Regions from separate parts of the Blautia sp. KLE_1732_HM_1032 genome, predicted to be linked through region 2. Evidence: riboswitches for the same ligand, from Rfam matches in the RefSeq annotation. Region 2 holds a riboswitch; the other holds the start of a gene.
What was found. A riboswitch is a leader RNA that binds a small molecule or an ion and turns the genes downstream of it on or off. The one in region 2 is predicted to bind ZMP and ZTP.
Positions count from the first base shown of each region.

Region 1 (4,394 bases), 1.6 Mb from region 2:
AAGTTCGGTTCTTCACCGAAGAAATATACATCCAGCCATTTTTTTGCTTCTGTGAGAATTTCCGTCTCCTGTTGGATATGGTCTTTGGGAAGTGTATTTGCAAAATATTTCTGTCCTTCAAACCACAGACCGGTAAGTCCGATTTCATCTGCGGCAAGTAAAATATCTCCGATTAGCGATTTATATTTGCATGTGTATACCATATTTCCCCCCACATTCATTTATCTCTACAATTTTTTCTATAGGATTCCTCTTAATTAACGCAAATGTCACATGCGCGTCCCCTCTGCACTTTCCTCTACATTGTGAGTTTTATCCCAACAAGCAGCAGGAGATTGCTGACATTCTTGACAATTTATAATATTATACCATTTTTGTTCTGAACATGCTATAATGCTGTTGCTGCCGAACCTCCAGCTGAAAGGATTAAACCACCTTACATAAACGAAACAAAAACCCCCGGAAGTCTCGACCACTTCCGGGGGTTTTGCTTTGCCCATGATAAGCATAATTACTTTCTTTAGCTACACACATCATAGTCCATTCACCGCAAAAAGTCAATTATTTTCATTCGAAATATGATATAATGCAGATACAATCCTGAATGAAAGAGGTGAACACCATGCAGAAATATGTTGCTTTGTTCTTTACCCTTCTGGCCGGGAACATTGTTGGCCACTACATCTGTAAATGGCTGGACCGCCGCCATGAGCAATAGACAACAATATAAGAAAAAGCGGCAGAACCTCTATTTTTGCAGGCTCTACCGCTTTCTATCTGAATTCCCCTCAAAAAATCTTTATATTAGAACAGTCCTGTGATCTTACCGCTCTCGTCTACGTCGATCTTGGTTGCTGCCGGTACTTTCGGAAGTCCTGGCATAGTCATAATCTCACCTGTCAGTGCAACAATAAATCCTGCCCCTGCGGAAATCTTAAGATTTCTTACTGTTACCTCGAAATCTGTCGGAGCACCAAGCTTTGTCTGGTCGTCTGTTAAGCTGTACTGGGTCTTAGCTACACAGATCGGGCAGTTGCCAAATCCAAGTGCCTCCAGCTGTTTCGCCTGCTTCTGGGCATTTGCTGTAAGAACCACTTTCTTTCCACCGTAAACCTTCTGTACGATCTGGTTCAGCTTGTCCTCGATGGAGCCTTCCAGTTCATAAGCATATGTGAAATCATTCGGCTCTTCAACAAGACGGATCACTTCCTCAGCAAGCTTGATTCCGCCTTCGCCACCTTTTGCCCATACCTCGGAAAGTGCTACGTTTACGCCAAGCTCCTTGCATTTTGCTTCCACAAAATCAAGCTCTGCCTTGGTATCGGTCGGGAATGCGTTAATAGCTACCACACATGGGAGCTTGTATACATTTTTGATATTGCTTACATGCTTCAGAAGGTTCGGGATACCCTTTTCAAGAGCCTCAAGGTTCTCATTGTTAAGATCCGCTTTTGCAACGCCACCGTTGTATTTCAGGGCACGTACGGTTGCTACGATAACAACTGCACTTGGTGTAAGACCTGCCATACGGCACTTGATATCCAGGAATTTCTCTGCTCCAAGGTCAGCACCGAATCCAGCCTCTGTGATCGCATAATCAGCAAGCTTCATAGCCATCTTTGTAGCGGTTACGGAGTTACATCCGTGAGCGATGTTTGCGAATGGTCCGCCGTGAACGATCGCCGGAACATGCTCCAGTGTCTGAACAAGGTTTGGTTTCAGGGCATCCTTCAGAAGTGCTGTCATAGCACCCTCTGCGTGGAGGTCTCCTGCTGTTACCGGTTTCTGCTCAGCAACCTTACCGTAAGTATATCCGATGATGATTCTGGAAAGTCTCTCTTTCAGATCTTTGATATCACTTGCCAGACAGAGAACTGCCATGATCTCAGATGCTACGGTAATGTCATATCCGTCCTCACGCGGCATACCGTTTGTTCTACCGCCAAGTCCGTCTACTACATTACGAAGCTGACGGTCGTTCATATCCACGCAGCGTCTCCAGGTGATCTTTCTCGGGTCGATATTCAGCTCATTTCCCTGGAAGATATGGTTGTCGATCATTGCTGCAAGAAGGTTGTTTGCCGCACCGATTGCATGGAAATCACCGGTAAAATGAAGGTTGATATCCTCCATCGGAACTACCTGTGCATAGCCGCCGCCTGCCGCACCACCTTTGACACCGAATACCGGTCCCAGGGATGGCTCACGAAGAGCTACCATAACATTTTTTCCAAGTCTCTGCATTCCATCTGCAAGACCTACCGTTGTAGTTGTTTTTCCTTCCCCGGCCGGTGTCGGGTTGATAGCTGTCACAAGAATCAGTTTGCCGTCTTTTTTGTCTGTTTCTTTCAGGAGATTATAGTCAATCTTTGCTTTGTATTTACCATACTGCTCCAGATATTTGTCATCAATACCTGCTTTCTCTGCAATCTTGGTAATTGGCTCCATTGTGCACTCCTGTGCAATCTCGATGTCACTTTTAAATCCCATAATGTTCTCCTTTCTCCGCTGCAACCGTCTGCATCTTTTATCCCATAAAAAAGAGCAGTATCTGAAGTTTTTCAAATACTGCCCAGACGGTCGACTCATCGAATCTCCGGCTCCCTCGTGGTTATCCCACAACTCCGTCAGTCACCGAAGACTTTATTAATTTGATGATTGAATACTAACATATTTATTAGTACTTGTCAAGAAATTATCAAATTATTTTTTCACTTTTAAAGTGAGCTAAGTCTAATTTTCTGAATCATTTCCGTTCTATGTATTAGTTTTCTCTCCAACATTCGTACATATCTTTTTTCATCAAATCCTCTGTTATTTAATCGTATCTTGTACTGGTCATCCGTTAATGCGACTGTCCAGACGCCATAAACATATTACCACACTTATGAAATCAAATCTGCAAATCCTGTAGATACCAGGAATAATATCAGCATTACAACCGGCACTACATAACGGATCATAAAGCGATATAACCCTGCCCGTTTGAAGTGTTCCCCATTTCGTTCCACTTCTCCTATGATCCAGTCAGGGCCGATCACCCAGCCGATCAGAATACTTGTCAAAAGTGAGATAAACGGCATCAGAAAACTGTTGCTAATATAATCCATCACATCCAGCAGCTGTCCAACGGAACCATTTGGCAGTTTAAGTTCAAAATACAGTTTGTTATAACCAAGGCAGATCAGCACTGCTGTAACAAGAGAATAGATTCCGACAGCACCACACATTTTTTTACGGGGTTTGTGATAGAGTTCCATGCAGTTTGCAACCAGTGTCTCCATGACAGACACGCAGGAAGTCAGTGCCGCAAATCCCATCATCAGGAAAAATGCAATTGCCACCGGACGGCCAAATACTCCCATGGCATCAAAAACCTTTGGCAGTGAGATAAATATCAGACTTGGGCCGGAAGCCATTCCATCCTTTCCGAGAAATACAAAAACAGCCGGTATGATCATCATTCCTGCAAGAAATGCAACGCCGGTATCAAAGATCTCAATCTGATTTGTTGCTTTATTTAAATTAACTTCATTTTTCACATAAGAACCATAAGTGATCATGATTCCCATAGATACACTTAAGGAAAAGAATAACTGGCTCATCGCATCCAGAAGGATCTCCAGGAAACGTTTTACCGTCAGTCCATGAAAATCCGGTTTGAGATAAACAGCCAGCCCCTGCATACCGGTGCGGACAGTTCCATCCGTATCAGTATGGGACAGTGTCAGTGAAAAAATCGCAATGATCACAATCAGAAGAATCAGCCCCGGCATAATGATCCTGGAAAACTTTTCGATTCCCTTTTCCACACCACGAAATACGATCCAGGCAGTCAGTGCCAGAAAGATCAGCATAAATACAACGGGTGCAATATCTGATGTAATAAATGATGTAAAGTATACATCTGAAGCCGCATCTTTCCCATCAGAAATAATATAAGTAAAAAAATATTTTACAATCCATCCACCGATAACAGAATAATAGGTCATGATCAATGCCGGAACCATAAACGTTAAATGTCCTAAAAATTTCCACTTTGGATCAAGAGATTCAAAAGCCCTCAATGCATTTTTCTTTGTCTTTCTCCCAAGTGCTACATCCGTTGTCAACAGTACAAATCCAAAAGTCAGTACCAGTACCAGATAAACCAGCAGGAAAAGTCCTCCGCCATCTTTGGCACAGAGATATGGAAATCTCCAGATATTTCCAACTCCTACTGCACTTCCGGCTGCCGCCAGGACAAAGCCTATTGAGCCGGAAAAGCTACTTCCTTTTTCTTTCATTTCAATTTCCCCTCTTCAAGTATATATTTGATATAGGCTGAAACCTTCAGCCTAACAGCCATATCTTACCTTAAATAAAGATAAGTGCAAATGGCAGAAGTTTCTTTT
Region 1 covers NZ_CP102266.1:1,018,988-1,023,381, reverse strand. The annotation lists gene NQ489_RS04960 (methylated-DNA--[protein]-cysteine S-methyltransferase) at 1-203, opposite strand, end outside; gene NQ489_RS04955 (formate--tetrahydrofolate ligase) at 805-2,490, opposite strand; ZMP/ZTP riboswitch at 2,564-2,645, opposite strand; gene NQ489_RS04950 (sodium-dependent transporter) at 2,886-4,286, opposite strand.
Region 1: another riboswitch for ZMP and ZTP. It lies ahead of NQ489_RS04955 (formate--tetrahydrofolate ligase); the one in region 2 lies ahead of NQ489_RS12680 (IMP cyclohydrolase).

Region 2 (4,394 bases):
GAGCCGATTCCTATTTTGCTTATCTGGAAGAAAACGGTCAGACTGTGTGGACGGCCCAAAGTGCTCAGGCCTTTGCTCAGATGGCAAGCGGCGGCACACAACGTGATGAAGATGATCCCCTTCATGATCCTGCCGGTCCATGGGACTATGGTGACCAATACTATCCGGATCATGTTTTGCGCTATTACCACTTAGACAATAACTCATAAACCACCGAAATATTGTCATATACAAGTTCTATTTCAGACGTCTGGAATAAACTTTATATGTTGTGTATAATTTCAAAAAAATTCCAAAAAACATTTGACAGAATATAAAATCTATGCTAATATATGTCTTGTCGCTGAGGGAAACACTTGAAACGATAAGACATATGCGATAGTGGCGTAGTTGGTAACGCGCGACCTTGCCAAGGTCGAGACCGCGGGTTCGAGCCCCGTCTATCGCTCTTCAGAACTCTGAGTTTTTCAGAGTTCTTTTTTATTTTTAAAACTATCCTTTTTCGATCAAAAAGTCCCGGGTCTGATCTCTTTTTTCCAGAAATTCAGATTCGGGACTTTATATTTTTTATCTTTTATTTCAGCTGCATATCATGGCCAAGGCATGCATCTTTTAGTGGTGGAAAAGGCGGATTCCTGTAAATGCCATCACCATTCCATACTTATTACATGTATCGATAACTGCGTCATCACGTACAGATCCACCCGGCTCTGCAATATATTTTACACCGCTCTTATATGCGCGCTCGATATTATCACTGAATGGGAAGAATGCATCGGATCCCAGTGTCACGCCGGTAAGACCATCCAGCCATGCTCTCTTCTCTTCTTTTGTGAACACTTCCGGCTTCTCTGTGAATGTCTTTTCCCATGCACCATCTGCAAGGACATCCATATATTCCTCACCAATGTAAACATCAATGGCATTATCTCTCTCCGCACGTGTGATCGTGTCTTTAAACGGAAGCTCCAGTACTTTCGGACACTGACGGAGATACCAGTTATCTGCCTTCTGACCTGCAAGGCGTGTACAATGTACACGGGACTGCTGTCCTGCACCAACGCCGATAGCCTGTCCGTCCTTAACAAAGCATACAGAATTGGACTGTGTATATTTCAGGATGATCAGAGAAACCTTCATATCTCTCTTGGCTTCTTCCGTAAGCTCTTTATTCTCTGTTACAATATTGGAGATCAGCGCATCATCAATTGCCAGCTCCTGGCGGCCCTGCTCAAAGGTGACTCCAAATACCTGTTTGTGCTCCAAAGGTTCTGGAACATAGTTTTCATCGATCTGGATCACATTGTAATTGCCTTTTTTCTTCTGCTTCAGAATTTCAAGAGCCTCCTCTGTATATCCTGGTGCGATCACACCATCAGAAACCTCTCTCTTGATCAGCATTGCGGTATCTTTGTCGCAGACATCAGAAAGAGAAATAAAATCACCAAATGATGACATACGATCTGCACCTCTTGCTCTTGCATACGCACATGCAAGCGGGGAAAAATTCTTCCAGTCCATATCATCTACCCAGTAGATCTTTGCCAGTGTCTCATTCAGCGGAAGTCCGATGGAAGCACCTGCCGGAGATACATGCTTAAATGAAGTTGCTGCCGGAAGTCCGGTTGCTTTCTTAAGGTCACGTACCAGCTGCCAGCCATTAAAGGCATCCAGGAAGTTGATGTATCCTGGTCTTCCGGAGAGTACCTGGATCGGAAGCTCACTTCCATCTGCCATATAGATCTTTGATGGTTTCTGATTTGGGTTACATCCGTATTTTAACTGTAATTCTTTCATGAAAAAGCTCCTCCGTTCTCTGTGATATCCCTATTTTCTTATTTATTCTTGTTTACGATCCTGGATTCATATTTTCCTGTCTCAATGTCAATAAAACGAACAAAGAGAGAAACTTTATTATCCTGGTTCAGGCTCTTCCAGAGGAGATCCGTAAACTCATCAATATCGCTTGGGATCTCTACCAGCTTCGGCTCTCCCTCGAAACTTGGAAGTGGATTTCCATCGCATTTATAAGTATGGATAAAACGTCCCTGTCCTGCCGCCGCATTCTCATAGGCAAATGTATAACGAAGACAGGAATCCGGATTTCCGTTATTGCTCTTTAAAATAGACATCGCATAATTGAATTTACCGTCTTCAACATGAAGAACACCTGAAATACGAGGTGTATAGTTCGGCGCATCCGGCTCAAACTCTCTGCTGCGGAGAGACTGTTCAAAGGTGAGCTGTCTGTCCATTCCCTCATAGATCGTATCTGTCTGATCACCGTTTGTTACGATGGTCTTATTTCCAAGGACACGTACCGGTGCATAAATGATCAGGCTCGGGTCTGTAAGCTTGGACGGATCAAAAGCCTGTGTACGGATTCCTTCCCCATCCTCAACAAAAATACGGTTTCTGCTGTTCTCGCTTCTTCCCATAATAAAATATGCAGTAACTGCATGTTTCCCGTCAGCGGAACGTCCGATCACAATTCCTCTTCCCGGATAGGAATTTTCTTTCAGTTCTTTTTCAAGTGAAAATGTCGTCATTTTTCACAGTCCTCCTTGTCTAATGTAAGGCCCGGGGCTTATCCCAGGATATGAACGGTAACAAAAAACCGCCTGGACACCCCTTATCAGGCTGCCCAGGCGGTCGGCTTCTCACTTCACTGCACTCCCTGTAGGTAATCCTACTTTCCGCCAGTCATGCAGCTTCTGCTGTTATACTACAATACTTCTTCTTAATTTTCAAGCCCCTATTTTCAGAAATTATTTTTCCAGACTTCTTGTTGCTCACAAAATAAACAATAACACTTTATTTCCCCTGTAATGCATAATCTGTCTGGATCTGTGCTGCAATGTCTGATTTCATCTGGATCCATGCATCGGGATTTTCCACGTAATACTTCGGACAGTCTTTACCTGTGACATCATAATGACGGATCACCTGATCCGAAGTCAGTCCAAAGCGTGTACAAAGCCACGCTGTCAGCTTTACCGCCGAATCATAGGTTGCTGTATTAAACTGCCCTGTTTCATCCGGATGGCAGCATTCAATGGATATGGTATCTACATTTCTGGAATTTGTGGCATAGGATATTTCTGAAGTGGGAATACATTGTACCACTTCTCCCTCCAAACCTATCACAAAATGACTGCTGACTTTGTTGTCCTGCGTTGTCGCAAGATTTTCAAAATAATTCCGGTTGGATATGGCAGTAGATCCCGGATTGGCCGTATAATGAATGGCTATATAATTTACCTGTTCGATAGAAATCTGTGGTCTGGAATAGGAATTCGGTGTCAGAAGCTCCACATCAATAAAAGGTGCTCCTTCTGCCTGCCATTGTTCCGGTCCGCCATTTCCGCTGGCATTCCCGGATATTTCTTCCTGTCCGGACTGAGTTTCACTCTGTTCCATGCGCATCTCAAAAAATGCGTATCCTAACGCACACGCAGCAAAAGCAACGATCACAATGATACATATCAGCACAATCCTCTGTAGGATCTTGATCGGGTTCTTTTTTCTCAAAGACTTCTTTTTTCTTCTGGAAGACCCGGAGGAAGTTTTCTTTACGGAAACAGGCCGCCCGCTATGGGACGGCCTGGGTGACTTTTTACCGGTCTTACCTTTTTTTCCTTTATTATTCATCTACACTGTAGTTTGGAGCCTCTTTTGTGATGTGGATGTCATGTGGATGTGACTCTTTAAGAGATGCAGCTGAAATCTTGATGAATCTGCCTGTTGTCTTCAGCTTCTCAATATTTTCTGCTCCACAGTAACCCATACCGGATCTTAAACCACCGATCAGCTGGAATACGGTATCCTCAACATGTCCTTTATACGCAACACGACCCTCAACACCCTCCGGCACAAGCTTCTTTGCATTCTCCTGGAAATAACGATCCTTGCTGCCATTCTCCATAGCTGCGATAGATCCCATTCCACGATATACTTTATATTTTCTTCCCTGATAAAGTTCGAATGTTCCCGGGCTCTCGTCGCATCCTGCGAACATGCTTCCCATCATGCAGACATTGGCACCTGCTGCGATGGCCTTGGTGATATCTCCGGAATATTTGATACCGCCGTCTGCAATGATCGGGATTCCGTAGCTGTTAGCCACTTCATAACAATCCATAACTGCAGTAACCTGCGGAACACCAATACCTGCAACAACACGTGTTGTACAGATAGATCCCGGTCCGATACCAACTTTGACTGCATCTACTCCAGCCTCGATCAGAGCCTTGGTAGCTTCGCCTGTTGCAACATTACCTGCGATTACCTGAAGCTCCGGATATGTTACCTTGATCTCGCGGACTGCTTTTAAAATGTTTTCTGAATGACCATGTGCAGAATCAATTACGATCACATCTACATTAGCCTTCACA
Region 2 covers NZ_CP102266.1:2,652,520-2,656,913, forward strand. The annotation lists gene NQ489_RS12665 (lysozyme family protein) at 1-209, shown strand, start outside; tRNA gene NQ489_RS12670 (tRNA-Gly) at 376-448, shown strand; gene NQ489_RS12675 (phosphoribosylaminoimidazolecarboxamide formyltransferase) at 613-1,797, opposite strand; gene NQ489_RS12680 (IMP cyclohydrolase) at 1,836-2,549, opposite strand; ZMP/ZTP riboswitch at 2,636-2,717, opposite strand; gene NQ489_RS12685 (peptidoglycan recognition protein family protein) at 2,815-3,531, opposite strand; gene guaB (IMP dehydrogenase) at 3,644-4,394, opposite strand, start outside.